DNA from 3 places in the Bradyrhizobium sp. BR2003 genome. Region 1 is predicted to be linked to each of the others. Evidence: riboswitches for the same ligand, from Rfam matches in the RefSeq annotation. Region 1 holds a riboswitch; each other region holds the start of a gene.
What was found. Region 1 has a riboswitch for cobalamin ahead of E2I15_RS28925 (DUF1636 family protein). Riboswitches for the same ligand answer to the same signal wherever they lie in the genome.
Positions count from the first base shown of each region.

Region 2: it holds a riboswitch for cobalamin, as region 1 does, so the genes downstream of both, E2I15_RS28170 (TonB-dependent receptor) here and E2I15_RS28925 (DUF1636 family protein) in region 1, are expected to answer to the same signal.
Region 3: it holds a riboswitch for cobalamin, as region 1 does, so the genes downstream of both, E2I15_RS18875 (TonB-dependent receptor) here and E2I15_RS28925 (DUF1636 family protein) in region 1, are expected to answer to the same signal.

Region 1 is NZ_SMYJ01000034.1:91,936-101,640, forward strand. Features, by position in the region: gene cobW (cobalamin biosynthesis protein CobW) at 1-660, opposite strand, end outside; gene E2I15_RS28925 (DUF1636 family protein) at 657-1,031, opposite strand; cobalamin riboswitch at 1,125-1,339, opposite strand; gene cobO (cob(I)yrinic acid a,c-diamide adenosyltransferase) at 1,376-2,029, shown strand; gene E2I15_RS28935 (cobyric acid synthase) at 2,041-3,489, shown strand; gene cobD (threonine-phosphate decarboxylase CobD) at 3,486-4,451, opposite strand; gene cbiB (adenosylcobinamide-phosphate synthase CbiB) at 4,463-5,398, opposite strand; gene cobU (bifunctional adenosylcobinamide kinase/adenosylcobinamide-phosphate guanylyltransferase) at 5,547-6,050, shown strand; gene bluB (5,6-dimethylbenzimidazole synthase) at 6,083-6,715, shown strand; gene E2I15_RS28960 (hypothetical protein) at 6,693-7,031, shown strand; gene E2I15_RS28965 (CbtB domain-containing protein) at 7,028-7,240, shown strand; gene E2I15_RS28970 (CbtA family protein) at 7,251-7,997, shown strand; gene E2I15_RS28975 (dienelactone hydrolase family protein) at 7,980-8,807, opposite strand; gene E2I15_RS28980 (GlxA family transcriptional regulator) at 8,912-9,705, shown strand, end outside.
Region 2 is NZ_SMYJ01000032.1:326,962-336,666, reverse strand. Features, by position in the region: partial or broken gene E2I15_RS28200 (IS110 family RNA-guided transposase) at 1-335, opposite strand, end outside; gene rpmE (50S ribosomal protein L31) at 697-924, opposite strand; gene E2I15_RS28190 (ABC transporter ATP-binding protein/permease) at 1,119-2,975, shown strand; gene E2I15_RS28185 (hypothetical protein) at 3,128-3,520, shown strand; gene E2I15_RS28180 (amidohydrolase family protein) at 3,674-5,164, shown strand; gene E2I15_RS28175 (CobW family GTP-binding protein) at 5,166-6,095, shown strand; cobalamin riboswitch at 6,319-6,514, shown strand; gene E2I15_RS28170 (TonB-dependent receptor) at 6,621-8,903, shown strand; gene E2I15_RS28165 (PepSY-associated transmembrane domain-containing protein) at 8,906-9,705, shown strand, end outside.
Region 3 is NZ_SMYJ01000025.1:274,505-284,209, forward strand. Features, by position in the region: gene leuB (3-isopropylmalate dehydrogenase) at 1-211, opposite strand, end outside; gene leuD (3-isopropylmalate dehydratase small subunit) at 208-858, opposite strand; gene leuC (3-isopropylmalate dehydratase large subunit) at 862-2,265, opposite strand; gene E2I15_RS18845 (IclR family transcriptional regulator) at 2,411-3,193, shown strand; gene E2I15_RS18850 (IS3 family transposase) at 3,325-4,254, opposite strand; gene E2I15_RS18855 (helix-turn-helix domain-containing protein) at 4,251-4,661, opposite strand; gene E2I15_RS18860 (ABC transporter substrate-binding protein) at 4,765-5,580, opposite strand; gene E2I15_RS18865 (ABC transporter ATP-binding protein) at 5,787-6,560, opposite strand; gene E2I15_RS18870 (FecCD family ABC transporter permease) at 6,557-7,600, opposite strand; cobalamin riboswitch at 7,702-7,899, shown strand; gene E2I15_RS18875 (TonB-dependent receptor) at 8,063-9,705, shown strand, end outside.

The sequences.
Region 1 (9,705 bases):
GTCGATCGTGCCGTCGACGACGGGCAGCATCGGCACCTCGCGCGGCATCTCGGCCGCGATCACCGCTTTCGCTGCCTTGATCCCCTCCGCCCCGGCGAGATCGGCCTTGGTCAGCAGCACGAGATCGGCACAGGCGATCTGGTCCTCGAACACTTCGGACAGCGGCGTCTCGTGGTCGAGATTGTCGTCCGCTGCGCGCTGCGCGTCCACCGCGGCCGGATCAGGCGCAAACCGGCCGGCGGCGACAGCCTCGGCATCGGCCAGCGCGATCACGCCGTCGACCGTGATCCGCGAGCGGATCTCCGGCCAGTCGAACGCTTTCAGCAGCGGCTTCGGCAGCGCGAGCCCCGAGGTCTCGATCACGATGTGATCGGGCTTCACGTTCCGCGCCAGCAACTGCTCCATCGCCGGGATGAAATCATCGGCGACGGTGCAGCAGATGCAGCCATTGGCGAGCTCGACGATGTTCTCGGCCGGACAATTGGCGTCGGCGCACGACTTCAGGATGTCGCCGTCGACGCCTTCGCTGCCGAACTCGTTGACCAGCACCGCGAGCTTCTTGCCGTTGGCATTGCGGATCAGATGCTGGATCAGCGTCGTCTTGCCGGAGCCGAGAAAGCCGGTCACGACCGTGACCGGAATTTTGGCGAGCGTGGTCATTCTGCGGCCTCCGGCACGACGGCGATGGGTGGAATGCGGGCGAGCGATTGCTTGCGGAAGATTTCCGGACGGCTGCGCCACGGCACGATGCCGTCAGGCGCCGCCGCATAGGCGGAGGCACCGGCGATCACATCCGCGGCATTATCAGCGGATAAGCGGCCGTAGACATAGGACCACCGCCCCGGCGCGCTGAGCGCGACCGAGCAACCCTGGCTGCAGGCCGACAGGCATGCGACGGGAACCAGATTGACGTCATCGGGCACGCCGGCCTCGACGAGCGCGGCATGCAGGCGCGCACCGGGCGCGAGCTCACCTTCCGCCGGCGTCTGGCCGGCGCGGCAGGTGATGCAGACATGAAGTGTAACGCTCATCGCCCTTCCTGGATTGACAGCGGGAGCGATGAGGCACACGAACCGATTTTGGACAGGTTCGTTCCCCGTCGCGGAACACCCCGTCCGCCGGTCTCACAACATGCTGCGTTGGCAGGTCTCCCGGCTTGCGGAGCAGGTTTTACCCTTCGATGCCCACCTTCCCGACTCCATATGGAATCAGTGGCTTGGGTATCTCTCCGGTCACGGTCGCGGGGGCGGCTGCGCTTCGGGCGAACCTTGCGGTCATCGCCCTATCGCATTCCCTCTTCGCCTGTCGTAGGACAGGAACCAACGCAGGACCACCATTCGTCCAAGCCTCGCACTTGTCAAGCCGAAGGAACGTGATGACTTCAGATGGAAACGACGCTGCGGACGGCGCCGTCGGCACCGATTCTTCACTGGATGCGCGGCACGCGGACAAGATGGCGAAAAAGAAGGCCGCCCGCGACCGCATCATGGCGACCAAGAGCGGTGAAAAGGGCCTGATCATCGTTCATACCGGCGCCGGCAAAGGAAAATCCTCCTCCGCGTTCGGCATGATCGTGCGCTGTGTGGCGCACGGCTTTCCCTGCGCAGTGGTGCAGTTCATCAAGGGCGCCTGGGATACCGGCGAGCGCCGCCTGCTCACCGGGCATTTCGGCGATCTCTGTCAATTCCATGCGATGGGCGAAGGCTTTACCTGGGAGACGCAGGATCGCGCCCGCGACATCGCGGCAGCGCAAGCCGGCTGGGAAAAGGCCAAGCAGCTGATCGCAGATCCGAGCCTGCGCATGGTCGTGCTCGACGAGATCAACATCGCGCTACGCTACGATTATCTCGCGATTGCCGATGTCGTCGACTTCCTGACGACGTCGAAGCCGCCGATGACCCATGTCGTGCTCACCGGGCGCAACGCCAAGGAGGAGCTGATCGAGATCGCCGATCTCGTCACCGAGATGACGCTGGTGAAGCATCCGTTCCGCTCCGGCATCAAGGCCCAGCCGGGCGTCGAGTTCTGACAGACATCACCATGGCGCGCGCATTGATGATCCAGGGAGCAGGTTCCGACGTGGGCAAATCGCTCATCGTCGCCGGCCTTGCGCGCGCCGCCCGACGGCGCGGCCTGCGCGTGCTGCCGTTCAAGCCGCAGAACATGTCGAACAACGCGGCGGTGACCGTCGACGGCGGCGAGATCGGCCGCGCGCAGGCCTTGCAGGCGCTCGCCGCCGGCGTCGAGCCGCACACCGACATGAACCCGGTGCTGCTCAAGCCCGAGAGCGATGTCGGCGCCCAGATCATCGTGCACGGCAAACGGATCGCCACCGCACGCGCGCGCGAATATGCCGGCATGAAACCGTCGCTGATGGCCGCGGTGCTGGAGAGTTTTGCGCGCCTGAAGGCGCGCGCCGATCTGGTGCTGGTCGAGGGCGCCGGCAGCCCCGCCGAGATTAATTTACGCAAAGCCGATATCGCCAATATGGGCTTTGCACGTCGGGCTGACGTGCCCGTGGTGCTGGTCGGCGACATCGACCGCGGCGGCGTGATCGCGCAGCTCGTCGGCATCAAGACGGTGATCGATCCCGACGATGCCGCGATGATCCAGGGCTTTGTCATCAACAAATTCCGCGGCGATCCGACATTGTTCGATGATGGCTACCGCCTGATCGAAGAGCGCACCACCTGGCACGGCTTTGGCGTGCTGCCCTGGTTCGTCCGCGCCGGCGAGCTTCCGGCCGAAGATGCGCTCGGGCTCGGCGAGGCGCGCAAGCCGGGCCAGCGCAAGATCGCATTCCTTGCGCTGTCGCGGATCGCCAATTTCGACGACCTCGATCCGCTCAAGCTCGAGCCTGGCGTCGATCTCGTGATGGTACGTCCGGGCGAAGCCATCCCGGGTGATGCGAAGCTCGTCATCCTGCCTGGCTCGAAATCGACCCGCGGCGATCTCGCCTTCCTGCGCACGCAGGGCTGGGACATCGATCTCTTGGCCCATCATCGCCGCGGCGGCCATGTCCTCGGCCTGTGCGGAGGCTACCAGATGCTCGGGCAGAGCGTCGCCGACCCCGATGGGATCGAGGGTCCTGCCGGCGAAACGCGCGGCCTCGGGCTGCTCGATGTCACGACTGTCATGAGCGAGCAGAAGACCCTGACCCGCGTCAGCGCAGTGCATGCTGCGACCGATCAACCGATCAGCGCCTACGAAATCCACATCGGACGTACCGACGGCCCGGATCGCAGCCGGCCCTTCGCATCGCTCGACGGCGCAGCCGAAGGTGCCGTTTCCAGCGACGGGCGCGTTCACGGCAGCTATCTGCACGGCCTGTTCGCCTCGGACGAATTTCGCAAGGCTTTCCTCGCGCAACTCGACATCGCGGCGGCTGATCAGCCCTACGGCGCCAGGGTCGAGAACGCGCTCGATGCGCTTGCCGAGCACATCGAGACCCATCTCGATGTCGAAGGCCTGCTCGCGCTGGCGCGTTAAACGGACAGCACGGCGGAAAGACGCGACCATTCGGCCTCGCTGCCCGGCAAGCCCAGCCGCAACCACCCCGGCTTCTGCCGGAAAACCCGCGACCAGATCTGGCCGCGGGCAAGCTTCTCCTGCGCGGCCAGCGCATCGCCGACTTCATAAAGACGAAACAGCGGCGTGCCGCCGAGCAGCGTCCAGCCCTGCGCTCGCGTCGCCGCGTCGAGCCTGACGCAGTCGTCCGCGAGCCGCGCGGTTGTCGCCTTTGCCCAGTCGCGATCGAGCAACGCGCGTCGTCCGATCGCAATCGCGGCGCCCGAAACCGGCCATGGGCCCGCCATTGCGGCAAGCGCGGCGATGTCCGCCTCGCTGCCGATCGCGAAGCCGAGGCGCAGGCCGGCAAGTCCGTAAAACTTGCCGAATGAGCGCAGGATCAGGAGCCCCGCGCGTCCTGCTTCCGGTGCAAGAGACAGGTCAGGAACGGCGTCCGCAAAGCTCTCGTCGATGACGAGCCGGCCAACGCGCGGCAACAGGGCCAGCAACTCCTGCCGATCGTGGCGTTGTCCATCGGGATTGTTCGGATTGACGACGACGGCAATGTCCGCTCCCGCGAGCGCGGCGAGATCGGACATCTCGGCGACGTCCCAGCCGGCGGCCGACAACACCGCGGCATACTCATTGTAGGTCGGCGCCAGGATCCGCGCCCGGCCGCGAGACGCCAGATGCGGCAGCAACTGAATGGTGGCCTGCGCACCGCCCATCGCCACCATCGGCGCGTCGGTGGCATAGGCCTGCCGCGCGGCGTCGTGCAGCGATTCAAGATCGGATCGCGACGGCAACGCGCTCCAATGCCGCGGCTCGACATCGACCAGGGGATACGGCACCCGATTGATCCCGGTCGACAGGTCGATCCATTCGTCCGCGGCGCCGCCGAAGCGCTGCTGGGCGACATCCAGATTCCCGCCGTGCTCACGCATGCGCCGCTCCTTCACGCCAGCGCCACGAACGCCGCAGCCAACAGCATCATGGCGTAACGATAGAGTTTCAGCCCGGTGAGGACGTCAGCACCAGCCGGATCGCGCGCCCCCTCGTTCAGCCAGGGTTCATCGGCGATGCGACCGTGATAGATGCGGGGACCGCTGAGCCGCACGCCGAGCGCGCCGGCCATCGCGGCTTCCGGCCAGCCGGCATTCGGCGAACGATGCCGATGCGCATCGCGCAACATGCATGACCACGCCTGCGAACGGTTCGGCGCGAGCAGCACGAACAGCAGCCCGGTCAGCCGTGCCGGAACGAGATTGGCGAGATCGTCGATCCGTGCGGCTGCCCAGCCAAAGGCTTCGTGCCGCTCGGTGCGGTGGCCAATCATCGAGTCCAGCGTGTTGATCGCCTTGTAGCCAAGGATTCCCGGCAGGCCGAACAGCGCGCCCCAGAACACCGGCGCCACGATGCCGTCGGATGCATTCTCAGCGAGGCTCTCGATGGCGGCGCGCGCAATGCCGGCATCGTCGAGCGTTGCCGGATCACGTCCGACAATCTGCGCGACCGCCGAACGCGCGGCCGTGATGTCGCCGGATAGAAGAGGACTTGCCACCGCGGCGACATGGTCATGCAGCGAGCGCACGGCAACCAGCGGCCACGCCAGGACACCGACAAGGACAACGCGAACCCATCCGGATGCAAGCACGGACTGAACGGCCCAACCGAGCGCAACCATCAGCGCGATCACCGAGATCGCGGCCGCGACGCCAGCCACGCACCGGAACGCCGGCGGGTCGGAGGCACGGTTCCAGGCGCTATCGACAACATTGATCAGCCGGCCGAGCCAGGTCACGGGATGGCCGATACGTGCAAACAGCCACGTCGGCCAGCCGATCAAGGCATCCACCGCCATCGCCACCGCCATCGCTCCCGCAAAACCCACGCTACCCTCTCCTCGCCGCGATCCCCCTGATGCGCAAGACATCGGCCGAGCGCAAGCCCTCCGTAACGGATTTCGGCTTTGTCTTTCTCCGCGATTGGTGGTTAGAGCGTTTCCGAACGACGTGCGTACCGGTCGCACAGGAGATGATATGGCCGTCATTCTGATCACGGGGGGAGCCCGGTCCGGCAAGAGCCGGCGCGCCGAACTTCGTGCGCGCAGCTTTCCGGGACAGCCGGTCTATATCGCGACCGCCGAGGCGCTCGACGCGGAAATGGAGGAGCGGATCGCCAAGCATCGCACGCGGCGCGGCAGCGACTGGATCGAGCGCGAGGTGCCGCTCGATCTCGTTGACGTGCTGTCCGAGACCGATGGCGGCGGCGCGAGGCTGGTCGATTGTCTGACGCTCTGGCTATCCAATTTGCTGCATGCCGGGCGCGACTGGTCGCAGGACGTGACGCGGCTGGCGGGTGCGCTGTCGCGCCAGCACAGCCCGGTCGTGCTGGTCACCAACGAGGTCGGTCTCGGCATCGTGCCGGACAATGCATTGGCGCGGACTTTCCGCGATGCCGCAGGAACCATGAACCAGACTATCGCCGGCATCGCAGACGAGGTCGAGTTCGTCGTTGCGGGCCTGCCGATGAAGCTTAAATGAAGTCCGAGATCGATCCTGCCAAGGGCCCCGCGATGGTCTCATTCGACGATGCGTTTCGCCGCCAGCTGCATGAGCTGTTCGTGTGGCGGCGCGACGTGCGGCGCTTCCGAACCGATCCGCTGCCGGATGGCGCGATCGAGCGGCTGATCGAGATCGCCTGCCTGTCGCCTTCGGTCGGCCTGAGCCAACCCTGGCGGTTCGTCATTGTCGACGATGCGGCGCGCCGCCGCGCGGTCATCGACGACTTCAAGGCCTGCAACGCCGATGCGCTGCGGTCCTATTCGGGCGAGCGCGCCGCCAAATATGCCGCGTTGAAATTATCAGGCCTCGAGGAGGCGCCGGGCCATCTCGCCGTGTTTGCCGAGAAGACCGACCAGATCGGCGCCGGTCTCGGCCGCGCGACGATGCCGGAGACGTCGGAATATTCGGTGGTAGCCGCGATCTGCTCGATGTGGCTTGCCGCGCGCGCCGAAGGCATCGGCATCGGCTGGGTATCGATCCTCAATCCAGAACGCATTCATGACGTTCTGGAAATCCCGCACTCCTGGAAATTTATCGGCTATCTCTGCATCGGTTACCCCCAGACCGAATGCGACCGTCCGGAGCTCGAACAGGCCAAGTGGGAATCGCGGCGAGGTCCGGATGAATTCACCATCCGACGCTGACGGCGCAGAGGACGCCGCCGCGAATGGCGGCGTTCAATGGCGCACCGACATCGCCTCCCTGGTCTTTCCAGTCCCGGATCACCGCGCCATCTGCGTGGTGCATCGGGGCGCGTTTCGGACGTTGCTCGGCGCGGAGCCGGTGCCGGAGGCCTGCATCGACTATTTCGAGCGCTATGAAGACGCCTTCAAGGCAGCTGCACGCGCCAAGATCGAGCGCAAGCGCATTCTCCCTGGAACAAATTTGCATCTTACCAGTCGCGACATCACGCGAAAGCTGCTAGAAGCCGATCAAATCGAATGTGGAGAACGACCATGAGCCAGTCCCAGACCGCGCAATCCCAAGTTACTCAAGCTCAGGTCACACATCTGCCGATCGCTACCCGACAGGTCGGACGGCTTGCACAATCGTTGATGGCCATGACCCTTGGCCTGTTCATCGTCGGCGTCGTCGGCTTCTCGCACATCGACGTGATCCACAACGTCGCGCATGACGTGCGCCATTCCAACGCCTTCCCCTGCCACTGACCTTGTCGGCATGAGCACGTTTCGCTCGATCGTCTTCTCGTCGGTCATTGCCGGGTTCATCGTCGGCCTGATCGTCACCGCGGTCCAGCAATTCGGCACCGTTCCCCTGATCCTCAGGGCCGAGGTCTATGAGAAGGCGGCCGCGCACAAGCACGAAGCCGCCGCGCCACCGCAGGCGATCCTCGTCCACGATCATGCGGATCATGATCATGGCGCGGAGGCCTGGGAGCCGCGCGACGGTCTGGAACGCAACGTCTATACCGCGGGGGCGAACATCCTGACCGCGATCGGCTTTGCGCTCCTGCTCTGCGGCTTTCTCGCGGTTCGCGGCGGCGCGACCGGCGAGCAGATCTCGTGGCATGAAGGCTTGATGTGGGGCCTTGCGGGTTTTGCCGTCTTCACCATCGCGCCGGGCCTCGGACTGCCGCCCGAATTGCCGGGGGTCCCCACCGCTCCATTGCTCTCGCGCCAGATCTGGTGGGTGACGGCGGTGCTGGCGACCGCTGCCGGCCTCGGGCTGATCGTGTTCCGACGCTCGATGCCGGCCGCCATCGCCGGCGTGGTCCTGATCATGCTGCCGCATCTGATCGGCGCGCCCGAGCTGGAGCATGTTGAGACCAGCGTGCCTTCGTCCCTGTCGCATCAGTTCGTGGTCGCCGTCACGCTGACCAGCCTGGTGTTCTGGTCCCTGCTGGGCAGCCTGACGAGCGCCGCATTCGCCTATTTCGATCGGCCGGGCTCATCCGCTCGCGGTTGACAGCCGCTGCCTAAAAAACGCCAGGATCTCATCGCGGGCCGCGATGGTCGGCTGGCCCGCCTCGTCGATCAGATGCACGGTCACGACGCTGTGCGGTGTCGTGACGAAATTCCGGAAGAACGGCGGCACATCGCGGTTCGCCGCGCTGTCGGCAAGCACTCGCCCGATGAAGCGGTCGCCGAGCGCCTCGCGATAGGCCGCAAAGCGCTGCGCCATGCAGAACTTGTCGCCCTCAAAGCGATAGGCCAGCACGGTCAGGTCCTCGCGCTCCAACCGCTCGCGCACCGCTTTGACTTGCTCCGGCGCGATCTCGATGCCCGCCGGATCGTTCAATGGCAATGACGGCTGCGAAAGCACCGGCGCCAGCATCGACGGCTCCAGCATCATGGTGAGCGCGAAATTGCCGGTAAAGCACATCCCGATGGCCCCGACACCGGGACCGCCGCATTCGCCATGGGCAAATTGCGCCAGCGCGCGCAGCCATTGCGTCACGGGACTGGACTGGTTTGCGGCCATCGCACGAAACTCCCTGCTGACGCAGGCGCGCTGAAACACCGCAGCGCCCTCCTCCGCGCTCGCGACCGCGCCGTCACGGCCGAACAGCGAGGGCATATAGACGGTGAATCCGGCATCGCGAACCCAGCGGGCGAAGCGCGCCACATGCGGGCTGATGCCCGGCATCTCCGCCATCACGATCACCGCAGGACCTGCGCCGCCGACATGGACGGTCTTGCCGGCCCCATCGAGGGTAATCTGGCGGCGCTCGAAATCATCGAGCGGATCGTCCTGGGTCATCGGCCGGTTCGGCATCCGCGGTTCTCCTGATCGAGATCGGCAGCGTCTCGGCGTCAGAGTTGCGATTTTCCAACCCGGCAGCTAGTGTCAAAAATGACATTGATCGCGGATTTTATGACATGACCAAGGTCGCGGTTGTCGAGATCGACGGCTGCCTCGCGTCGGCGGCCGCCATCACCCACGACGTGCTGGCGACCGCCAACCGGATCAGCACCTCGAAGCGCGCGCGCTTCGAGGTGCTGACGCTGCGTTATGGGCCGAGGCGGCACGCCGGCCGATTGCGCGGCGCCGACCTCGTCATCGTTCCCGGGCTCGGCTCGGCTTCGGCCGGCGAACTGGAACGGAAGCTGGCGACACCGGCATGTCGGCACGCCCGCGACATGCTGGTCACGGCGTTCGCGAACGGCGCGATGCTCGCCGCGTCCTGCGCCAGCAGTTTCCTGCTGGCGGAGACCGGCCTGCTCGACGGCAAGCGAGCGACCACGACATGGTGGTTCGCGCCGCTGTTTCGGCAACGCTATCCGAATGTCGAACTGATGACGGAGCGGATGGTGGTCGCCGACTGGCCGATCGCAACCGCCGGCGCGGCGATGGCGCAGATGGACCTGATGCTTGCGGTAATCACGCGTTTCGGCAGCCCGGCGCTGGCCAAGGGCTGCGCCAACTATTTGCTGCTTGGCGAGCGGCATTCGCAGGCGCCGTTCATGGCGATCAACTATCTTGCCAGCCAGGATCCCAAGGTCGCCAGGGCCGAGAAATGGGTCCGCAGCAACATCGCGCGCGACTTTACGATCGGGGACGTCGCCGCCGCCGCCGCGCTCGCGCCGCGGACATTTGCCAGACGGCTCGAATCGATCTGCGGCCTGTCGCCCATTCAATTCGTGCAACGCATCAGGATCGAGACGGCGCGGTC
Region 2 (9,705 bases), on a different contig from region 1:
TCGGGCCGCATGGCGCGGGCAAAGGCGGCGAGCATGCGCGCGTCGATCGGATCGGTCTTGGCGAGCTGTCCACAGGCGCGGGCAAAGTCGCGGGCTCGTGCTGGGTTGATCCGGGCGAAGCGGATGCCGGCCTGGCGCAATGCCTCGCGGAGTTCGCGGTCATAGACCCCGGTCGCCTCAAACACCACCAACGCATCGCATCGCCAACGCGCCACCAGCTCTGTGATGGCATGTGGCGCGTTGGCGATGCGCTCCGGCACTCCGACGGCCTCATCAAAGATATCGAGATGGTGTTTGGAGACGTCGATTCCGACGTAACGAAGGGATATGATCATGGTGCCTGTCCCTGTGATGCGAGGTCTGTTGACGCAGCCTCGTGCAACTGTTCAGGTTTGTAGATGGAACGGGCGGGAGACCGAGCCGGCTCACGGCGTCAAGCGCCAAGGACCCAACGGCTTCCCACCCACCCCATCATGACAGACTCTCCAGACACAGGGACCCATTACCCCGAATGCGAATTGCCTTGCTATGCTGGGGCCGCAGCTCTCTATGGATTCTGGCTTTTCGCCAGGACAACGCATCGAAAGGATCGTGGGCTCGTTCAGCCCGCCGATCCGGAGCGGCCCCCAAGAACAAAAACGCCCCCGAGACGGGGGCGTTTTGCGTGTGATCGCCAGGGCGATTGCGAAGCGGACTTTAGTCCTTCTTGAGGAAGCCCGAAAACTTCTTCTGGAAGCGCGAGACGCGGCCGCCGCGGTCCATCAGCTGCTGGGTGCCGCCGGTCCAGGCCGGGTGCGACTTGGGGTCGATATCGAGGTTCAGCGTGTCGCCTTCCTTGCCCCAGGTCGAGCGGGTCAGGTACTCGGTGCCGTCGGTCATGACGACCTTAATCGTATGATAATTCGGATGAATATCGGCTTTCATGACAGTTCCTTCGGCGCGCCGGCGCCCGTCTCAAGATGTCTGGAATACGGGATTTGCGCGGGTCTATAACCCATGGAGCCCGCCAAAACAAGCCAAGAAAGGGCCTAAGCCCATCACCGGATTGGGACTTTACCGGATTTGCCAGCCGGGGGTCGGCGGGCCTATGTGGGGGGCGATAGAACCGGTCTAGATTGATGAGCGTAGCCGAACAGCTTGAGACCCCGGGCGGCGCCCCGCAGCCCCCGCGCGACGCGTTGCTCGATGAGGAAGCCTTCATCGAGAGCCAGATCACGGAGCCGGCGAAGAGCCGCGCCCGGTTGCGGCCGTTGCTTGCGCTCGCGCCCTATGTGGCGCGCTACAAGGGCCGGGCGATCCTCGCGCTGATCTCGCTGACGATCGCCGCGATCACCACGCTGATCGTGCCGGTCGCGGTGCGGCGGATGATCGACATGGGCTTCACGCCCGAAGGCATCGCGATGATCAACAGCTATTTCAGCGTGATGATCGCGGTCGTCGCGGTGCTCGCCTGTGCCAGCGCCTCGCGCTACTACCTCGTGATGACGATCGGCGAGCGCATCGTCGCGGATCTTAGGCGCGACGTGTTTGCGCATCTGATTTCGCTGTCGCCCTCGTTCTTCGATTCCGCACGGAGCGGCGAATTGGTGTCGCGGCTCACCGCCGACACCACGCAGATCAAGTCCGCGGTCGGCGCCTCGGTATCGATCGCGCTGCGCAATCTGATGCTGTTCTTCGGCGCCGCCGCGATGATGGTGATCACCAGCCCGCGGCTGTCCGGCTTCGTGCTGCTCGCGATCCCGATCATCGTGATTCCGCTGGTGGCGTTCGGCCGCTGGGTGCGGCGGCTGTCGCGCACCGCCCAGGACACGCTGGCCGATGCCAGCGCCTATGCCTCGGAGCTGGTCAATGCGATCCGCACCGTGCAGGCCTATACCGGCGAGCGGCTCGCCAGGACGCGTTTTGCCGGCGAGGTCGAGCAGGCCTACCAGGCCGCGCGCAGCTCGACCAAGGCGCGCGCGGTGCTGACGCTGATCGTCATCTTCATCGTGTTCGCCAGCGTCGTCGTGATCCTCTGGGTCGGCTCGCACGACGTGCTGGTCGGAACCATCAGTCCGGGCCGGCTCGGCCAGTTCATCCTCTACACGGCGTTCGCCGCGAGCGGCCTTGGCCAGCTCAGCGAGGTCTGGGGCGAGGTCTCGGCCGCATCGGGCGCTGCCGAGCGGCTGTTCGAGATCTTGCGCGTCAGGCCGCAGATCGCGGCGCCCGCTTCGCCGCGCGCGCTGCCGCAGCCGGCGCGCGGCGATGTCGGCTTCGACCATGTCAGCTTCGCCTATCCGACCCGGCCCAACGCGCTCGCGGTCGATGGCGTGTCGATGGAGGTGCGATCGGGTGAAAAGGTCGCGATCGTCGGTCCGTCCGGCGCCGGCAAGAGCACGCTGTTCCATCTGCTGCTGCGCTTCTACGATCCGAAGTCCGGCACGATCTCGCTCGACGGCGTGCCGATCCGGCAGGCCGATCCGGGCGAGGTGCGTGCGCGCATCGCGCTGGTGCCGCAGGATTCCGTGGTGTTCGCCGCAAGCGCCCGCGAGAACATCCGGTTCGGCCGGCCCGATGCCACCGATGCCGAGGTCGAGCGCGCCGCCGATCTCGCCCATGCCACCGAATTCCTGCGCCGGCTGCCCGGCGGCTTCGACACCCAGCTCGGCGAGCGCGGCGTGACGCTGTCCGGCGGCCAGCGCCAGCGCATCGCGATCGCGCGCGCGATCCTGCGCGATGCGCCGCTGCTGCTGCTCGACGAGGCGACCTCGGCGCTCGACGCCGAGAGCGAGACGCTGGTGCAGACCGCGCTGGAGGAACTGATGCGCCACCGCACCACGCTGGTGATCGCGCATCGGCTGGCGACCGTGTTGTCCTGCGACCGTATCCTGGTGATGGACCAGGGCAGAATCGTCGAGCAGGGCACCCACGCCGAGCTGGTCGCCGCGGGCGGCCTCTACGCCCGGCTGGCCCGACTGCAGTTCGAGGGAATCTGAGCGAATTGGGCCGCGGCGCGCTCCGCCTATGCGATTCCTATGCGATCGCGCGCGCGCTCCCCTCGAAAACCTATTCCCGCGCAAGGATAGTCGCGCCGCGCCCGACCTCCCTCGGCAGCCGAAGGAGGTCAGGCGCGCGGGGTGTTCGACTGATGCGCGAGAATGCGACCGAACCGGAGAGCAAGCTGCTCCGTGCCTGGCAGCTTGCCGTGCTGCGCTTCGCAGTGACGCTCGACGACGACGATCGGATGCACGCGCTCGGTGTGGCCGGCGAGGTCGACCGGCTGGGCGGCGCGGCCGATGACGCCTTCCATTTCTTCCGCAGGACGACCGCGGAGCTGTGCGCGGCGATCTCCGCTCAAGGCGCGGATCAGGAGGGCGTCATCCGGCGGTTCCTGGCGCAGATCGACAATGTCAGGCTCAAGCGCGCGGTCGAGGCGGCGATCGCCAACGACCGCACGCCGCCGAAACTCGTGGCGAGCCGCGTGAAGCCCGGCTTCGATCTCTGGCGCGGGCTGGCGCCGCGGCGTGCAACCGGAACGTAGGAAGGGCCTCACTCTGCAATCGCCATCACGGCGCGGCGGATATTCCGTCACAGCATGTCGCCACAACCCTGGCCGGCTTGCTGCGACCAGTGCGATGCGCTTCTCTGTGCTCGACAGGAGACCGGTCGGTTTCGGAATGCGGGGAGTGGCGAGATGGGTGGCTTGGTGATCAGCGGCGGCCGGGTGGTGGATCCGGCCAGCGGGATGGACGCGATCGGCGATGTCGCTGTGGTCGACGGCAAGATCGCCGCGGTCGGCAGCGGCCTCGGCGGGGCCGAGCGGCAGATCGACGCGACCGGGCTCGTGGTGGCTCCGGGTTTCATCGACCTGCACGCGCATGGCCAGACCATTCCGGCCGATCGCATGCAGGCGTTCGACGGGGTGACGACCTCGCTCGACCTCGAGGCCGGCGTGTTGCCGGTCGCGTCCTGGTACAAGCGCCAGGCCGAGAAGGGCAGGGTGCTGAACTACGGCGCTGCCGCCAACTGGGCCTTCGCGCGCATCGGCGCGATGACCGGCTCGAATTCGGAGAGCTCGCTGGAATCGTTTGGCGCCGCGATGCGCGATCGCCGCTGGATCGAGAACGTCGCGACCGAAGGCGAGGTCGGAGGCATCCTCGACCGCCTCGCGATCGGCCTGAACGAGGGCGGTATCGGCATCGGCATTCTCAACGCCTATGCGCCGGGCGCCGGCGTGCAGGAATTGACCGCGGTGTGCCAGCTCGCGGCCGATCATGCGGTGCCGACCTTCACCCACGTCGCCTACATGTCGCGGATCGATCCAGAGAGCGCGGCGGAAGCCTATATCCGCCTGATCGGTTATGCCGGCGCCACCGGCGCGCACATGCACATCTGCCACTTCAACTCGTCGAGCAAGACGGATATCGAACGCTGTGTCGCGCTGATCGCGAAAGCGCAGGCGCAGGGCCTGCCGATCACGGTGGAGGCCTATCCCTACGGCACCGGCTCGACCGTGCTGGCGGCGACCTTCTTCAGCGATCCGAAATTCGAGGAGCGCAACGGCCTCGGCTACGATTCGGTGCAGCGCGTGACCGATGGTCACCGTTTCGGCAGCCGCGAGGAGCTGCTGGCGGCACAGGCCGAAGAGCCCTCGACCTTGGTGCTGTGGCACGTGCTCGACATCGAGAACAACGCGCATCATCGCGATCTGCTCGACATGGCGGTGCTGTATCCGGGCGGCGCGATCGCCTCCGACGCGATGCCGTGGACGCTGTCGGATGGCCGCGCCTACAGCGGCGACGCCTGGCCGCTGCCCGACGATGCCACCTCGCATCCGCGCTCGGCGGGCTGCTTCACCCGCTTCATCCGCGAATGGGTGCGCGAGCGCAAGAAAGTGTCGCTGCTCGAGGGCATCCGCAAATGCGCGCTGATCCCGGCCGAGATCCTGTCGGCGAGCACGCCGGCGATGCGGGCCAAGGGCAGGCTGCAGGCCGGCGCCGACGCCGATGTCGTGGTGTTCGACTTCGAGACACTGAGCGACCGCGCGACCTTCTCCGCGATGAATCGTCCGGCGGAGGGCGTGCGGCATCTCGTGGTCAGCGGCCAGCCGCTGATCAGCGATGGCGTGCTCGATGTCGCGGCGCGTCCCGGCCGGCCGGTGCGCCGGCCCGTCACCGGGGGCTGAGGTGCCGGTCCCGATCCTGCTGGTCGCGGGCTTCCTCGGGGCGGGCAAGACCACGGTCGTCAACCATCTGCTGGCGCATGCGCAAGGGCGGCGCATCGCCGCCGTGGTCAACGATTTCGGCGCGATCAATATCGACGCGGAGCTGATCGCGGGCGCCGGCGACGGCGTGGTCAGCCTGAGCAATGGCTGCATCTGCTGCACGCTGGAGGGCGACCTGCTGCGCACGCTCGCGACGCTGCTGCGGCGTGATCCGCGTCCCGAATTCATCGTGATCGAGACCAGCGGGATCGCCGATCCCGCCGACATCGTGCGCAACCTGATGGATCCCGTGATCTGGAAGGAGGCGCCGCTGGAGACCGTGCTCTGCGTGGTCGACGCGACGCAGCCTGCGGCGATGCTGAACGATGCGCTGCTGCGCTCGCAGCTGCGGGCGGCGGACGTGGTGGCGCTGAGCAAGGTCGATCTCGCCGATGCCGCCGCGCGTGCCGCGATCCGCGACGCCGTGCGCGCGGTGCGTCCGGCGGCCGTGGTGGTCGATGCCTTGCATGGCGAGGTGCCGGCCGCGCTGCTGTTCCCGGCGGATCTCGATCATGTGCCGGCGCCGCGCGAGACCCAGCCACGACGGCCGGCGTCTGATCGCTTCGAGACGCTGAGCTGGACCTCGGAGCGGCCGGTGCTGCTGCCGCGTTTGCAGCAGGCGATCGGCAGGCTGGCGCCGAAGCTGGCGCGGGCGAAGGGATTGTTCGAGACGGTGGAGCAGCCCGGCCGGCTGACCGTGTTTCAACTCGCCGGCGGCCGCGCGACCTTGGCTGCGGGGGGCGTGCCGTCGCCCGGCGTGCCGCGCACGCGAATCGTGTTCATCGCCGAGATGGGCGCTCTGTCGGGCGCGGAGATTGATGAGGTGATGCAGGGATGCGTCGAAGCCGGGTGAAGCAAACCTCCATTTCCCGTCATCCTAAAAGGAGCGCGTCTCGAAGGATGCACGGCCCGGCTGGTGGCCGTCGACCCTTCGAGACGCCGCTGCGCGCTCTTCAGGATGACGGGACTAGAGGGAATCCGCATCAGCCGCAGATGCCGTTGTGTCATCGCCGCAGCATAACCTGGCAAAGCATGTGTGCGACAATCGCATCGAATTGACAGCCTTGCCGGCACCACCTATCGTTTTTGCCGACGGTTCCCTTCGGGGATCAAAAGGGAATGCGGTGCGAGGGTAACCCCAATGCCGCAGCTGTCCCCGCAACTGTAAACGGCGAGCCTTTCGTCAATTTGCCACTGGGCTATCAGGCCCGGGAAGGCGTCGACAGGCGAAGACCCGTGAGCCAGGAGACCTACCGTCAGTCGTGGTCACACGCGAGCACATCGGGCGGGGGCGTCCTGGTGGGATCGGAGCACTGCCTTTTGGGCAATGCGCCAGTCCGCGTTCGCGGTGACGTGCCACGTTACCGCGAGTCGTTTCATGTCTCCGTCCTCTCCCGTTGCGCGCAAATGGCGCCTCGGTCTCGTCTGCTCCCTGTCATCGCTGCTGCTGTCGGCCGAAGGCTCGGCACGAACACCTCCGCCGACCAGGCTCGATCCGATCGAGGTCGCGCCTTCCGCTGCGGCAAAGCCGAAGCCTGCGGCGCGCAGCCGTGACATGGCCGCTGCGGCGCGGCCGCGGCCGAGGCTCGCGACGGCCGCACCAGCCGGTAACATGCCGCGCGCCGCGGCGTCAGGCGCATCGGGAGCGGCATCGCCGACGCTCAATGCCACCACGCAGGGCGGCACCGGCAGTCGTCTCAATCTGACGCCGCTGCAGACGCCGGCCAGCGTCGAGATCATCACGGCGCGGACCATCGCCGAGCGCGGCCAGCATAACGTGCTCGATGCCGTCACCCAGGACGCGGCCGGGTTCACCGCAACGCCTGCGCCCGGCAATGGCGGCCTGTCGTTCAGCACCCGCGGCTTTGCCGGCAGCAACTCGGTGATGACGCTGTATGACGGCACGCGCTTCTATATCGGCTCCGGCACGCTGACGTTCCCCTACGACACCTGGTCGACGCAGCGCATCGAGGTGCTGCGCGGCCCGGCCTCGGTGCTGTATGGCGAAGGCGCGATCGGCGGCGTCATCAACGTGATCCCGAAGAAGCCGCAGAGCACGCCCTACAACGAGGCTGAGGTCTCGCTCGACAGCAACATGACGCGGCGGCTCTCGGTGGACAGCACCGGTCCGATCAATCCCAATGTGTCGTACCGCGTCAACGCCACCGGCAACATGTCGGACGGCTGGGTCGATCGCGACAAGACCTCGAACGCGGTAGTCTCCGCTGCCGTGCGGGTGCAGGCGTCGGACAATCTCGCCTTCACGCTGTCGGAGGACTACGGCGACCGCAGTCCGTCGCGCTATTTCGGCACGCCGCTGATCAACGGCTCGATCCAGGACGCGCTGCGCTTCAAGAACTACAACGCATTGGATAGCGCGATCCGCTATCAGGACAGCTGGACCCAGTTCAAGACCGAGTGGGACGTCGCCGACGGCATCAAGGTCAACAACACGCTGTATCACCTGACCAGCGAGCGGCACTGGCGCGACATCGAGAACTACACCTGGAATCCGAAGACCCAGCTGATCGATCGCACGAGCTATATCGAAATCTTCCACGACCAGAAGCAGCTCGGCAACCGGATGGATACGACCTTCAGCGGTCATATGTTCGGACTTGCCAACCAGTTTGTCGCCGGGTTCGACGTCAACCGGATCGACTTCACCCACACCAACAACTCGCCCTATGGCGGCGCGTCGTCGGTCAATCCTTACGTGTTCGATCCGGGATCGTTCTTCGCGACGACGACGGCGACGACGCCGGGCTTCAACGCGATCGTCAATCAATACGCGCTGTTCGCCGAGGATCGTCTCTCGCTGACCGATCAATTGTCGCTCGTCACCGGGGTCAGGTATGATCGCCCCGAGGTCGACCGCACCGACTACAAGACGCCGGCAAACAGTTTCGAGACGACGCTATCGGGGACCAGTTGGCGCGCCGGCCTCGTTTACGAGCCGATCAAGAACCTCGCGTTCTATGGTCAGTACGCGGTCGGCGTCGATCCGGTCAGCAATCTGATCTCGCTGTCGACCACGCAGAAAACGTTCCAGCTTGCGACCGGCAAGCAGACCGAGATCGGGGTCAAGCAGTCGTTCTGGGGCGGCCGCGGCGAGTGGACGCTGGCCGCTTACGAGATCGTCAAGACCGGGCTGACGATTCCCGACCCCGGCAATCCCACCGGGGGCCTGGCATTGCAGATCGGTCAGCAATCATCGCGCGGCGTCGAAGGATCGATCGGGCTCGAGCTGAGCGACGCCTGGCGCGTCGACGCCAATCTTGCGCTGTTGCGCGCCAGATACGACAACAACAGCCAGGTGGTCGGCGGCAAGATCGTCAGCTACAACGGCAATGTCCCGGTCAACGTGCCGCAGCAGGTCTCGAACGTCTGGCTGACTTGGGATTTCGCACCTAACTGGTCGGTCTATGGCGGCGTGCAGATCGTCGGCGCGATGTACTCCGATCTTGCCAACACCCAGCTGCGGCCGGGCTACAACGTGGTCAATGGTGGCATCAGATGGAAGCCGGATGACCGCACCACGGTCGCGTTCCGCCTCTACAATCTGCTCGACAAGGTCTACGCGGTGACCTCGAACGGCACCGGGCAATGGCTGCTCGGCATGCCGCGCACCGCCGAATTGTCCGTCAACGTGAAGTTCTGACCATGCGCAACGCTCTGATCCGGCGCGGGCGGCGGTGGCTCTATATCGTCCATCGCTGGATCGGCATTGCGACGTGTCTCCTGTTCGCGATGTGGTTCATCTCCGGCCTCGTCATGATGTACGTGGCGTTTCCGCGTCTCACCGACAGCGAGCGCCTCGCCGCGCTCCCTGTCATTCCCTGGAACAAGGTGCAGCTCGCACCCGATCGTGCGATGGCGATCGCGGGCGTGGAGCGTTATCCGCGTGACCTGCGGCTTTCGATGATGGACGACACGCCCGTCTATCGGGTGACCGGCTGGCAGGGAGAGGCGATCACGGTTTCGGCGATCGACGGCAGCGTGATCGACCGCATCACGCCGGACCAGGCGCTGGCCATCGCACGCCATCATCCGCAGGCGGTGCAGCCACGCTTGATCGAAACAGTGACGCGCGACCAATGGTCGGTCACCGCGCGCTTCGATCCGTTGCGGCCGCTCTATCTGATCGGCCTCGGCGACCCTGATGGCACCGAGCTCTACGTCTCCTCGCGTACCGGCGAGATCGCGCTCGACACCACGCGTCGCGAGCGTATCTGGAACTGGCTCGGCGCGATCCCGCACTGGATCTATCCGACCGTCCTGCGCAAGGACGGCCCACTGTGGCGGGATGTGGTGCTGTGGATCTCGGGTGTCTGTCTTGTCGTCGCGGTCACCGGCTTCTGGATCGGCATTTTGCGCCTGCGGCTGACGCGCCGCTACGCGAGCGGCGTCGTCTCGCCCTATCGCGGCTGGATGGCCTGGCATCACATCGCCGGCCTGATCGG
Region 3 (9,705 bases), on a different contig from region 1:
CCTCGTCCATCGCCTCGGCGGTGTCCTCGGGCAGCACCTTGCCGGTCGCAAGATACGGGATCAGGCCGTACTGCGCCTCGCGCAGCGTCATCGGAACGCCGCGCTTCGCCGCGAACCAGTCGAGCACGCGGCGCGACTGCGCGGTGACCTCGGGGCCGATGCCCTCACCGCCGACGACGGCGACCTTGACCATGTTGGATTGCGTGCTCATGCCGGTGTCCTTGAAGCGGGTGTCGTTGTCGAATGAATCCATGGCCGCGCCGCGCAGTCGGAGGCCTGGAATGCGTGGATCTCGTCGTCGCGTTGCAGCGTCAACGCCACCTCGTCGAGCCCCTTCAGCAGCCCCTCGCGCCGCCGGGGGTCGATCTCGAACGAATGCCGCGCGCCCGACGGCGAGACGATGGTCTGGGCCTCGAGGTCGATGGAAACCTTGCCCGCGCCCTGCGTCGCCTCGATGTCGGCGGCCAGCTGATCGACCACCGCCTTGTCGACGATGACGGGCAGGATTCCGTTCTGGAAGCAGTTGGCGAAGAAGATGTCGCCGAAGCCGGAGCCGATGATGGCGCGGATGCCGCGCTCCTGCAGCGACCACACCGCGCCCTCGCGCGAGGAGCCGCAGCCGAAATTCGGCCCGGTCACCAAAATCTCCGCCTCGCGATACGGCTCGCGGTTCAGGATGAACTCCGGATTCTCCGAGCCGTCGGGCAGGTAGCGCAGCGAGCCGAACGCCCATTTGCCGAGCGTGCCGCGGATCGAGTTGCCGACCAGGCGCTCGATGCGGATGATGACGTCGGTATCGATATTGCCGCGCATGATCGGCGCGGCGGTTGCGGTGAGCTTGTCGAACGGTTTTGGCATGCTCTAGCGTCCCATCATCCTGACATCGGCGATCGCGCCGGCAATGGCGGATGCCGCGGCACTCGCGGGGCTCGCCAGATGCGTCCGCGCGCGCGGCCCTTGCCGGCCGACGAAATTGCGGTTCGAGGTCGAGACCGAGCGCTGCCCGGGCGCCACCACCTCGCCATTGGCGGCAAGGCACATCGAGCAGCCCGGCTCGCGCCACTCGAAACCGGCGTCGATGAAGATCTTGTCGAGCCCTTCGGCGACCGCCTCGCGCTTGACGTTCTCCGAGCCCGGCACCACCCAGGCGCGGACCCCGGCCGCGACCTTGCGGCCGCGCGCGATCTCGGCCGCGGCGCGCAGGTCGCTGAGCCGGCTGTTGGTGCAGGAGCCGATGAACACCCAATCGACCGGCGTGCCCGCGATCGGCGCGCCGCCCTGCAGGCCCATATACTCCAGCGCGGTCTCGATCGCGGCGCGCCGCAACGGATCGTCGACCGCCTTCGGATCGGGAATGACACCGTCGACGCCGACGACGTGCTCGGGACTGATGCCCCAGGTCACTTGCGGAATGATCTTCTTGACGTCGATCACGACCTCGCGATCGAACACCGCGTCGGGATCGCTCGGCAGTTCGCGCCACGCTTTCACCGCGAGATCCCACATCGCGCCTTGCGGCGCATAGGGACGGCCGCGCAGGAATTCGAACGTCTTCTCGTCCGGCGCCACCATGCCCATCTTGGCGCCGAGCTCGATCGAGAGGTTGCAGATCGTGAGCCGGCCCTCGATCGGCAGCGCGCGGATCGCACTGCCGGCATATTCGACCGCATAGCCGGTGCCGCCGGCGGCGCCGATATGGCCGATCAGCGCCAGGATCATGTCCTTGGCGGTGACGCCGAGCGGCAGCTTGCCCTCGAAGCGCGCGCGCATCGTCTTCGGACGGCGCTGGATCAGCGCCTGAGTCGCCAGCACATGGGTGAGCTCGCTCGACCCTATGCCGAAGGCGAGCGCCCCCAAGCCGCCATGGGTGCAGGTGTGGCTGTCGCCGCAGACGATCGTGGCGCCCGGCAGGCTCAAGCCGAGTTCCGGACCGATGACGTGGACGATGCCCTGGCCGGGCTGATCGACATCGAACAGCGTGATGCCGCTCGCCGAGGTCTCGACCCGCAGCGCCGCCAGCAATTCCATTCCGATCTTACTGGTTCCGGCGCGGCCGGGCGCCGTCGACAGCGCGTGATCCGGCGTTGCAAAGGTCAGTTCGGGATTGTGGACCTTGAGGCCCCGGCTCTTGAGATCGAGCAGACCGCGCGACCCGCCGAGATCGTGCAGCAGATGGCGGTCGATATGAAGGAGGTCAGTGTCCTCGCTGAGGCGAGCAATGACGTGCTGGTCCCAGATCTTCTCGAGCAAACTTCGGCCGGGCATCCGCCTTCCCCTGCTCTGTGCGTTTCCATGCGGCTTGATCTTATTGACGCCAATCTGGGCCAAAGTTGTCGTCAAGTGAAGCAGTTTTGCCCTAACATCACATATGTGATGGAGGTGAGGTACTTGACCCGCCGAGGAGCCAGCCATGCCGAATCCGAACAAGACGGCCATCGTCAAATCGGCCATGCGGACGTTCGCAGTTCTGGAGTTCTTTCGGAAAACAAAGCGGGCTGCTTCCGTGACCGAAATATCGTCCGCGTTGGAGATGCCCCAATCGAGCACGTCGGTGTTGCTTCGATGTCTCGTCGAATTGAACTACCTGGAATACGAGCGAAAGACCCGGCTTTTCATCCCGAGCTACCGGGTCAATCTGCTGGGTGACTGGATCCGTCGTTCCCCGTTCCGTGATACCAAGCTCACCGATCTGATGGAGGAACTCTGGACCGCGACGGGCGGCGAAACCGTCATGCTCGGACAACAGGCCGGCGCCGCCGGGATGCAATATCTGCACGTTGTCCCCGGCGGCTCTCAGCTTCAGTACACGGCACAAGCCGGTCAAATACGACCGATGGTGCGGACAGCGCTCGGACATGTGCTACTGAGCCAAATGCCGAACACCAAAATTCGTGGCATTATCCGGCGCAACAATGCCGAGGAGCCGAGTCAGTCGGCGCGCGTTCGCGAATCCGCCTTTCTCGAAGAGGTCGAGCGCATTCGCCGCCGCGGCTTTTCCGAGACAGGCGGCCGCACGACGCCGGGCGCAAACACAATAGGCATGCTCGTTCCCCTGCCGAAGCGACGCGCTCCGCTCGCGATCGGCATCGGCGGCCCGATCGAACGAATCGCGGCAAAGCGCGCGCACATCATTGAAGTGATGCAGAGCCGGCTGAAGGAGCTGACAGACGCAGCCGGGCCAAAATTCGTTTGAGAAAAGACCTCTCAGGACGCGTAGCGCGTGTCGTGCGAATGACGGAGCCGTAGCCCGGATGAAGCGGAGCGCAATCCGGGGACTTGTGCAGCGGCGAGACTGAACTGCACCCCTGATGTGAGACACGATAATCAGGGACAGGTGCCGAGCGCCTGAGGCGGCGGGGCGGGTTGATGGGTTAGGGCCGCATGGCGGGGCTGCTGCGCAGCAGCCCCGCCATGCGGTAGATTTGTTTCGAACTCGGCTGGCGGCCGGTAAGCCAAAGCCGAGTGCAGCCGCTGACGATTGTATACCTGTTCGATGAAGGCGCCGATCGCATTTCTCGCCTGCTGCGCATCGCGATAGGTCTGGCCGTTGACCTCCTCTTGCTTGAGGGTCTTCATGAAGCTCTCCGCTCTGGCGTTGTCGTAGGGATTGCCGACCCGGCTCATGCTCGGGGCGACGTCGTGCTGCTGGAGCAATTCGGTGTAGTCGCTACAGGCGTATTGGATACCCCGGTCGGAGTGATGGATCAGGCTGCCGGGCCTCGGTTGGCGCGCCGCCAGCGCCATGGAGAGTGCCGCGATCGCCAGGCGCGCCTCTAGGTGCGTCTCCAAGGCCCAGCCGACGACACGCCGGCTGAAGGCATCGAGCACGATGGCGAGATAGGCGAACTCCTCCTGCAGGCGGATGTAGGTGATGTCCGCCACCCAGAGCTGATCGAGGCCACTCGGCACCATACCGCGGGCCAGGTTCGGTACCACCCGCCACGGGTGGCGCGAGTCGGTCGTAACAGGCACGAACGGCTGCTGCCGCAGGCACAGCAGATTATCCTCTCTCATCAGGCGAAGCACGCGCTTGCGGTTGACCACAAAGCCTTCGCGGCGCAGCTGCGCGGCGATCCGGCGATAGCCGTAATGCCTATAGGCAAGCGCCAGCCGCTGGATTGCGTCCCGCACGCCGGTTTCCTCGGCACGTGGGGCGCAAGCCGCCCAATGTCGGTAGTAACCGGCCCGGCTGACGCCAGCCAGGGCGCACATCCGTTCGATCGTCAGTTCGCCTTGCCGCGGGGGGATCGTCATCGCCTGGATGACCTCGTAGACCCCGTCACGCCAGGCCCGCTGCTCGGCCGGCGTGCTTCCTTGACCCGCCGCAAGGCTTGCCGAAAAAAATCCAGTTCAATCTGCTGCTGGCCGATCTTGCGCTCGAGTTCGGCAATCCGCTCCGGCGCGCCCGGGTCGGCCGCCGCAATATCGCGCGCACGCTTCCTCACTGCTGCTGGAACAACCGCTTCGCCCTTGCGGGGGCGACCCAGCGGCCGCAGCGCTGCCGCCCCGCCTGCACGAAACAGATCGCGCCAAGCGTAGAGATCCTTGCGCAGCACCTTCAGCTCGTCTGAAAGCGCCCTTATCCGCTCGCCCGCCAGAATGCGGCGAACCGCCTCAAGCTTGAACTCTCGGCTGAAAACACGGGGTGATTTGTTGGGCATTCGTTCTCCGTTAGAGAACTGTCCCTAATTTCCCGTGTCTCACTTTTGGGGGGCACTCCATTAAGTGCCCCCGGATTGCGCTTCGCTTCATCCGGCTACAAGGTCACCATGTCACTCGCTGCAACTCTTCCGTCAGCCGGTCCAGCGCATCCGCCAGCATCACGCCGCCGCACACGGTGAGCCGCTCGGGCAGCACGATGCGCTTGCTTTGCGGATAGAAGCGCTCCAGCGCCGGATGCAGCAGGAAGGCGCGACCGTCATCCTCGGCGCGGTCGCCGGCTTCCGACACCAGGATGAAATCCGGCCGCAGTTTTACGATCGCCTCCAGCGAGGCAAATCCGCCCGCACTGAAGCCGAGTTCGCCGGCGGCGTTGGCGAGGCCGGCTGCCGCCAGCAGCGAGCTGACCAGGCTGCCGTCGCCAGGCACAAACCCGCGCCGCTCCAGCGGCAGCACGCGGTAATGATGCGCGCTTGCCGCCGCCCGCGCCCGGGCGGTGGCCGCATCGAGGCGCGCGATCTCGGCTTCTGCGCGATCGGGATGCTGCACCACATCGCCCATCGCGCGGATCTGGTCCTTCACTTCGTCCAGCGTGCGCGGCACCGTGAATTCGACGAGGCGCAGCCCGTTGGCCTTCAACAGGTCGCGCGTCGCGCGCTTGTCGAACAGGCTGACCACGACGAGGTCGGGCTTGAGCAGCAGCACGTCCTCGGCCTCGCCGGACAGACGCGGAAAGTTTCGCGCCTTCTCCGCGGCCCAGGATTGCCAGGCATCGCGCGAGAAGCGGCTGAGGCCGATGATCTGGTCCGGATCAGCCAGCGACAGCACGAGCTGGTCGCTGCAGACATTCATCGAGACGATGCGCGGTCCGGCGGCGGACGCGGTGTCGGCTGACGCGAGCCACACGAGAAGTGAAAACATCAGGGCAAGGCAGGATGACGCAAGATAGCGTCCGCGCGAAGACAGCGCCCCCTCTTCCGCTTGCGGGGAAGGGTTGGGGTGGGGGTCGTGCCGCAATGAACACTCCTTGAGTGGAGAGAGACCGCACCTGCTGCGCTCTTCGAGCGCAGCAACCTCCCGCGCAAGCGGGAGAGGTGAACTGAGCTCGTGGTGAGCCCGCGGCCTCATCACACGTCCGCCCACGGCACGATGACGGCTTCGCGCTGAAATTCGGCACGATAGGCGCTGACCCGGAACACGCTGGCGAGGACACTCTCCGACAATGCTTCAGCAGGCGCACCTTGCGCGGCCAGCCGCCCGTCCGCGAGCACCAGCACATGATTGGCGAACCGTGCGGCGAGCCCGAGGTCATGCGTCACCACGATCACCAGCACACCGGTGTCGGCGACGTTGCGCAGCTTCTGCATCACGTCGATCTGGTGGCGCGGATCGAGCGAGGCGGTCGGCTCGTCGGCGAGGATCACCGGCGCCTCCACCGCGAGCACCCGGGCCAGCGCGACGCGGCTGCGCTCGCCGCCGGAGAGTTCGGTGACGCGGCGATCGCTGAATTCCGTAACGTCGACCGCCTGCATCGCGCGGAGCACCGCCTCCATATCCGTCGGCGGCAGCCGCGCCGGATCGGTCGCACCGTGCGGATAGCGGCCGAGCGCGACGATGTCGCGCGCCGGCAGCGGCCAGTGCACCATGTGGCCCTGCGGCAGATAGGCAAAACGTTTCGCACGCTCGCGTAGCGGCAGCAAGGCCAGCGCATCGCCGCCGATCCGGATCTCGCCGCCCGACGGGATCAACCCGGCCAGCGCGCGCAGCAGCGTGGTCTTGCCGGCGCCGTTCGGCCCGACCAGCGCGACCAGGTGGCCCGATGGCAGCGACAGCGAGATATCGTGCAGCACCTTGCGGCTGCCGAGCGAGGCATTGAGAGCGGCGGCGGAGAGCAGCGTCATGCCACGCCTCCGCCGAGCGCGCGGCGTTCGCGCATGATCAGATAGAGGAAGAACGGCACGCCGATGATCGAGGTCAGCACGCCGACCTTGATGTCCGATGTCGAGGGGATGACGCGCACCGCGATATCGGCGGCGAGTAGCAGCGCCGAACCGGTGAGCGCGCTCGGCACCAAGAGCCGCGCCGGATCGTGACCGATCAGCGGACGCATCAGATGCGGCGCGACGAGGCCGATGAAGCCGATCGTGCCTGTCACCGCGACCGCGCCGCCGACGCCGAGCGCCACGCCCGTGATGACGAGTAGCCGCAACCGTCCGACATCGACGCCGAGGCTCTGCGCCGCCTCCTCGCCGAGCGTCAGCGCGCGGAAGGCGCTCGCCTGGCTGAGCAGGATGGCGGCGCCCGCGACGATGAAAGGCAGTGCCAGCACCACGTGCTGGAAGCTGCGGTCTTCCAGCGAGCCGAGCAGCCAGAACGCGATCTCCAGCACCACGAAGGGATTGCTGGAGAGGTTCATCACCAGCGCGGTTGCCGCCCCGGCAAAGCTCGAGATCGCGAGCCCCGCGAGGATCAGGATCAAGAGCCCGGCATTGCGGCCGGCGATCGCAAGCAGCGCGAACACCGAGCCGAAGGCGGCGATGATCGCCACGACCGGCAGCGCGTAGGAGCGCACATCGGCGAGGCCCAGCGCGATCACCAGCACCGCGCCGAAGGCCGCCGATTGCGGCGCGCCGAACAGCGACGGCGAGGCCAGCGGATTGCGCAGCAACCCTTGCAGCGCCGCGCCGGACAGCCCGAGAATAGCGCCGATCGCGAATGCCAGGATGGTGCGCGGCAGGCGGATCTCGCGCACGATCACCTGCGCCACATCGCTGCCGCCGCCGAACAGCGCCTCGATCACCACGAGCGGCGACAGCCGCACCGGCCCGATGCCGAGCGAGATCACCAACAGCAGGATTACGAGCGCAAGCAGCGCCGCGGTGGCGCCCCACCGGCGTCGCGCCGCGACCTCGGCCGCCAAGGCAAAATCCTGCACGCTCATTGAATCCATGCTCTTACAGCGATCGCCGTGGCAGACAAGCGACACTCGACAAAAACCGTGGCCGCCCGACTGCCGCCGGATTGACTTTGCTGCCCGGCCGAACCCTAGATGAACATGACGGTTCTTTCATGAGATGAAAAGGGAATGCGGTACGGGGAAACTCCCCCAACGCCGCGGCTGCCCCCGCAACTGTATGCGGTGAATCCTTCGTCACAGGCCACTGGGAATCTCGGTCCTGGGAAGGCGACGAAGGGTAACGACCCGCGAGCCAGGAGACCTGCCGTCAGCCGTGGTCACACGCGAGGATGCCGGTCGGGGAGTACAGGCATGAGCTTCACCTGATGCTGCAAGCACGATGGTGAGACTGGTTCGCGGTGACGTGCCACCGACGTTACCGAGGCCTCGCTTATGCTCTCCTTCCCTAGCCATCGGCGGCACCGCGCGCTTCTGCTCGCGTCGACGATGGTCGCGCCGGCAATCCTTGTCTCCACCGCGCGGGCGCAGCAGGCGCCCGCTCCCGATCAGCTGCCGGCGATCGAAGTCACCAAGCCGGGTGACCAGAACGTCACGCGCGCCAGGCCGGCCGCCGACGAAGCTCCGGCGCCGCGCCGCCCGGCGCCGGGCACCGCGCAGAGCAACAATACGGGCAGCGGCAGCGGATCGGGCACGACAGGGACCGGCGTGGCCACCGGAACGGGTGGCACCGGCGGCGGCCGCCAGTTCGCCGGCATTGTCGGCTCCTCCTCGGCCGTGATCACCGCCGACGACATCGCGCATTCGCCGGTGCAGTCGCTGCCCGAGATCCTCGCGCAGGTGCCGGGCGTGCAGCTGCAGACGCCCTATGGCGGGCCGAATGGCGCCAAGACCTCGGTCGACCTGCGCGGCTTCGGCGCATTCGCGACCGACAACACCCTTTTCCTGCTCAACGGCCGCCGCCTCAACGACGTCGACAAGGCCGGCTTCGACCTCACCACGATCCCGCTCGATTCCATCGAGCGGATCGAGATCACGCGCGGCAACAGCGGCGCGGTGCTTTACGGCGACAACGCGGTGGGCGGCGTCGTCAACATCATCACCAAGACCGGCGTCGGGGGCCCGCCGACGACGATGCGGGCCGAGGCCGGAGTTGGCTCGTTCAACACCCGCATGGCCGCGGTCTCCGCGGCGCTCAATTCCGGACCGTGGTCCACCTCGTTCTACGGCAACGGCATCAAGTCCGACGGCTACCGCGTCAACAATGCGCTCGACCAGCGCAACGCGGTCGGCAACATCAATTACACCACGCCTGATCTCACCGCCTTCCTCACCGTCACCGGCAGCGACCAGAAGCTCGGCCTGCCCGGCGGACGGCTGGTCGATCCGTCGATCGGCGTCAACGAGCTGCTCACCGATCGCCGCGGCGCCGCGACGCCGTTCGACTATGCCAACCAGCAGACCGCCAGCGTCACCGCCGGCTTCACCAAGACACTGATGAACGGCGTCGACCTGATCGTCGACGGCGGCTGGCGGCAGCGCGAGACGCAAAGCGGCTTCTTCGGCACGGTGCCGACCATCAGCTCCGCGTCGACCTACAATGACGCCGCGCTGCAAACCTGGTCGCTCACGCCGCGGCTGAGCGTCAAGAATATGATGCTGGGGATGCCGTCGACGATCCTGACCGGCATCGACTATTACGATTCGACCTTCCGCGAGGCGCGCGGCGCCTATGAGGGCGTCGACCCATTCCACATCTACAATATCGAGCAGCAGAGCGTGGCCGGTTACTGGCAGCACACGATCGGGGTGCTGCCGACGACCGACTTCTCCTACGGCGCGCGTGTGCAGAACATCAGTGTCTCGGCGCGCGATCGCTACGACCCGAACGCGCCGTTCGCGTTCGACGCGCAGGCGGCGCCGCTCGACAGCAACGAGACGCAATACGCGCTGCATGTCGGCGTCGAGCATCGCCTGACCGACACCTTCTCGGTGTTCGGCCGCGCGGCCCGCGCATTCCGCACGCCCGATGTCGACGAACGCGTCGCGTCGGGTCCGTCATTCGATCCGCTGACCTTTGCCCCGATCCCGCAGACCTTCCAGCTCAAGACCCAGACCTCGCAGGATGTCGA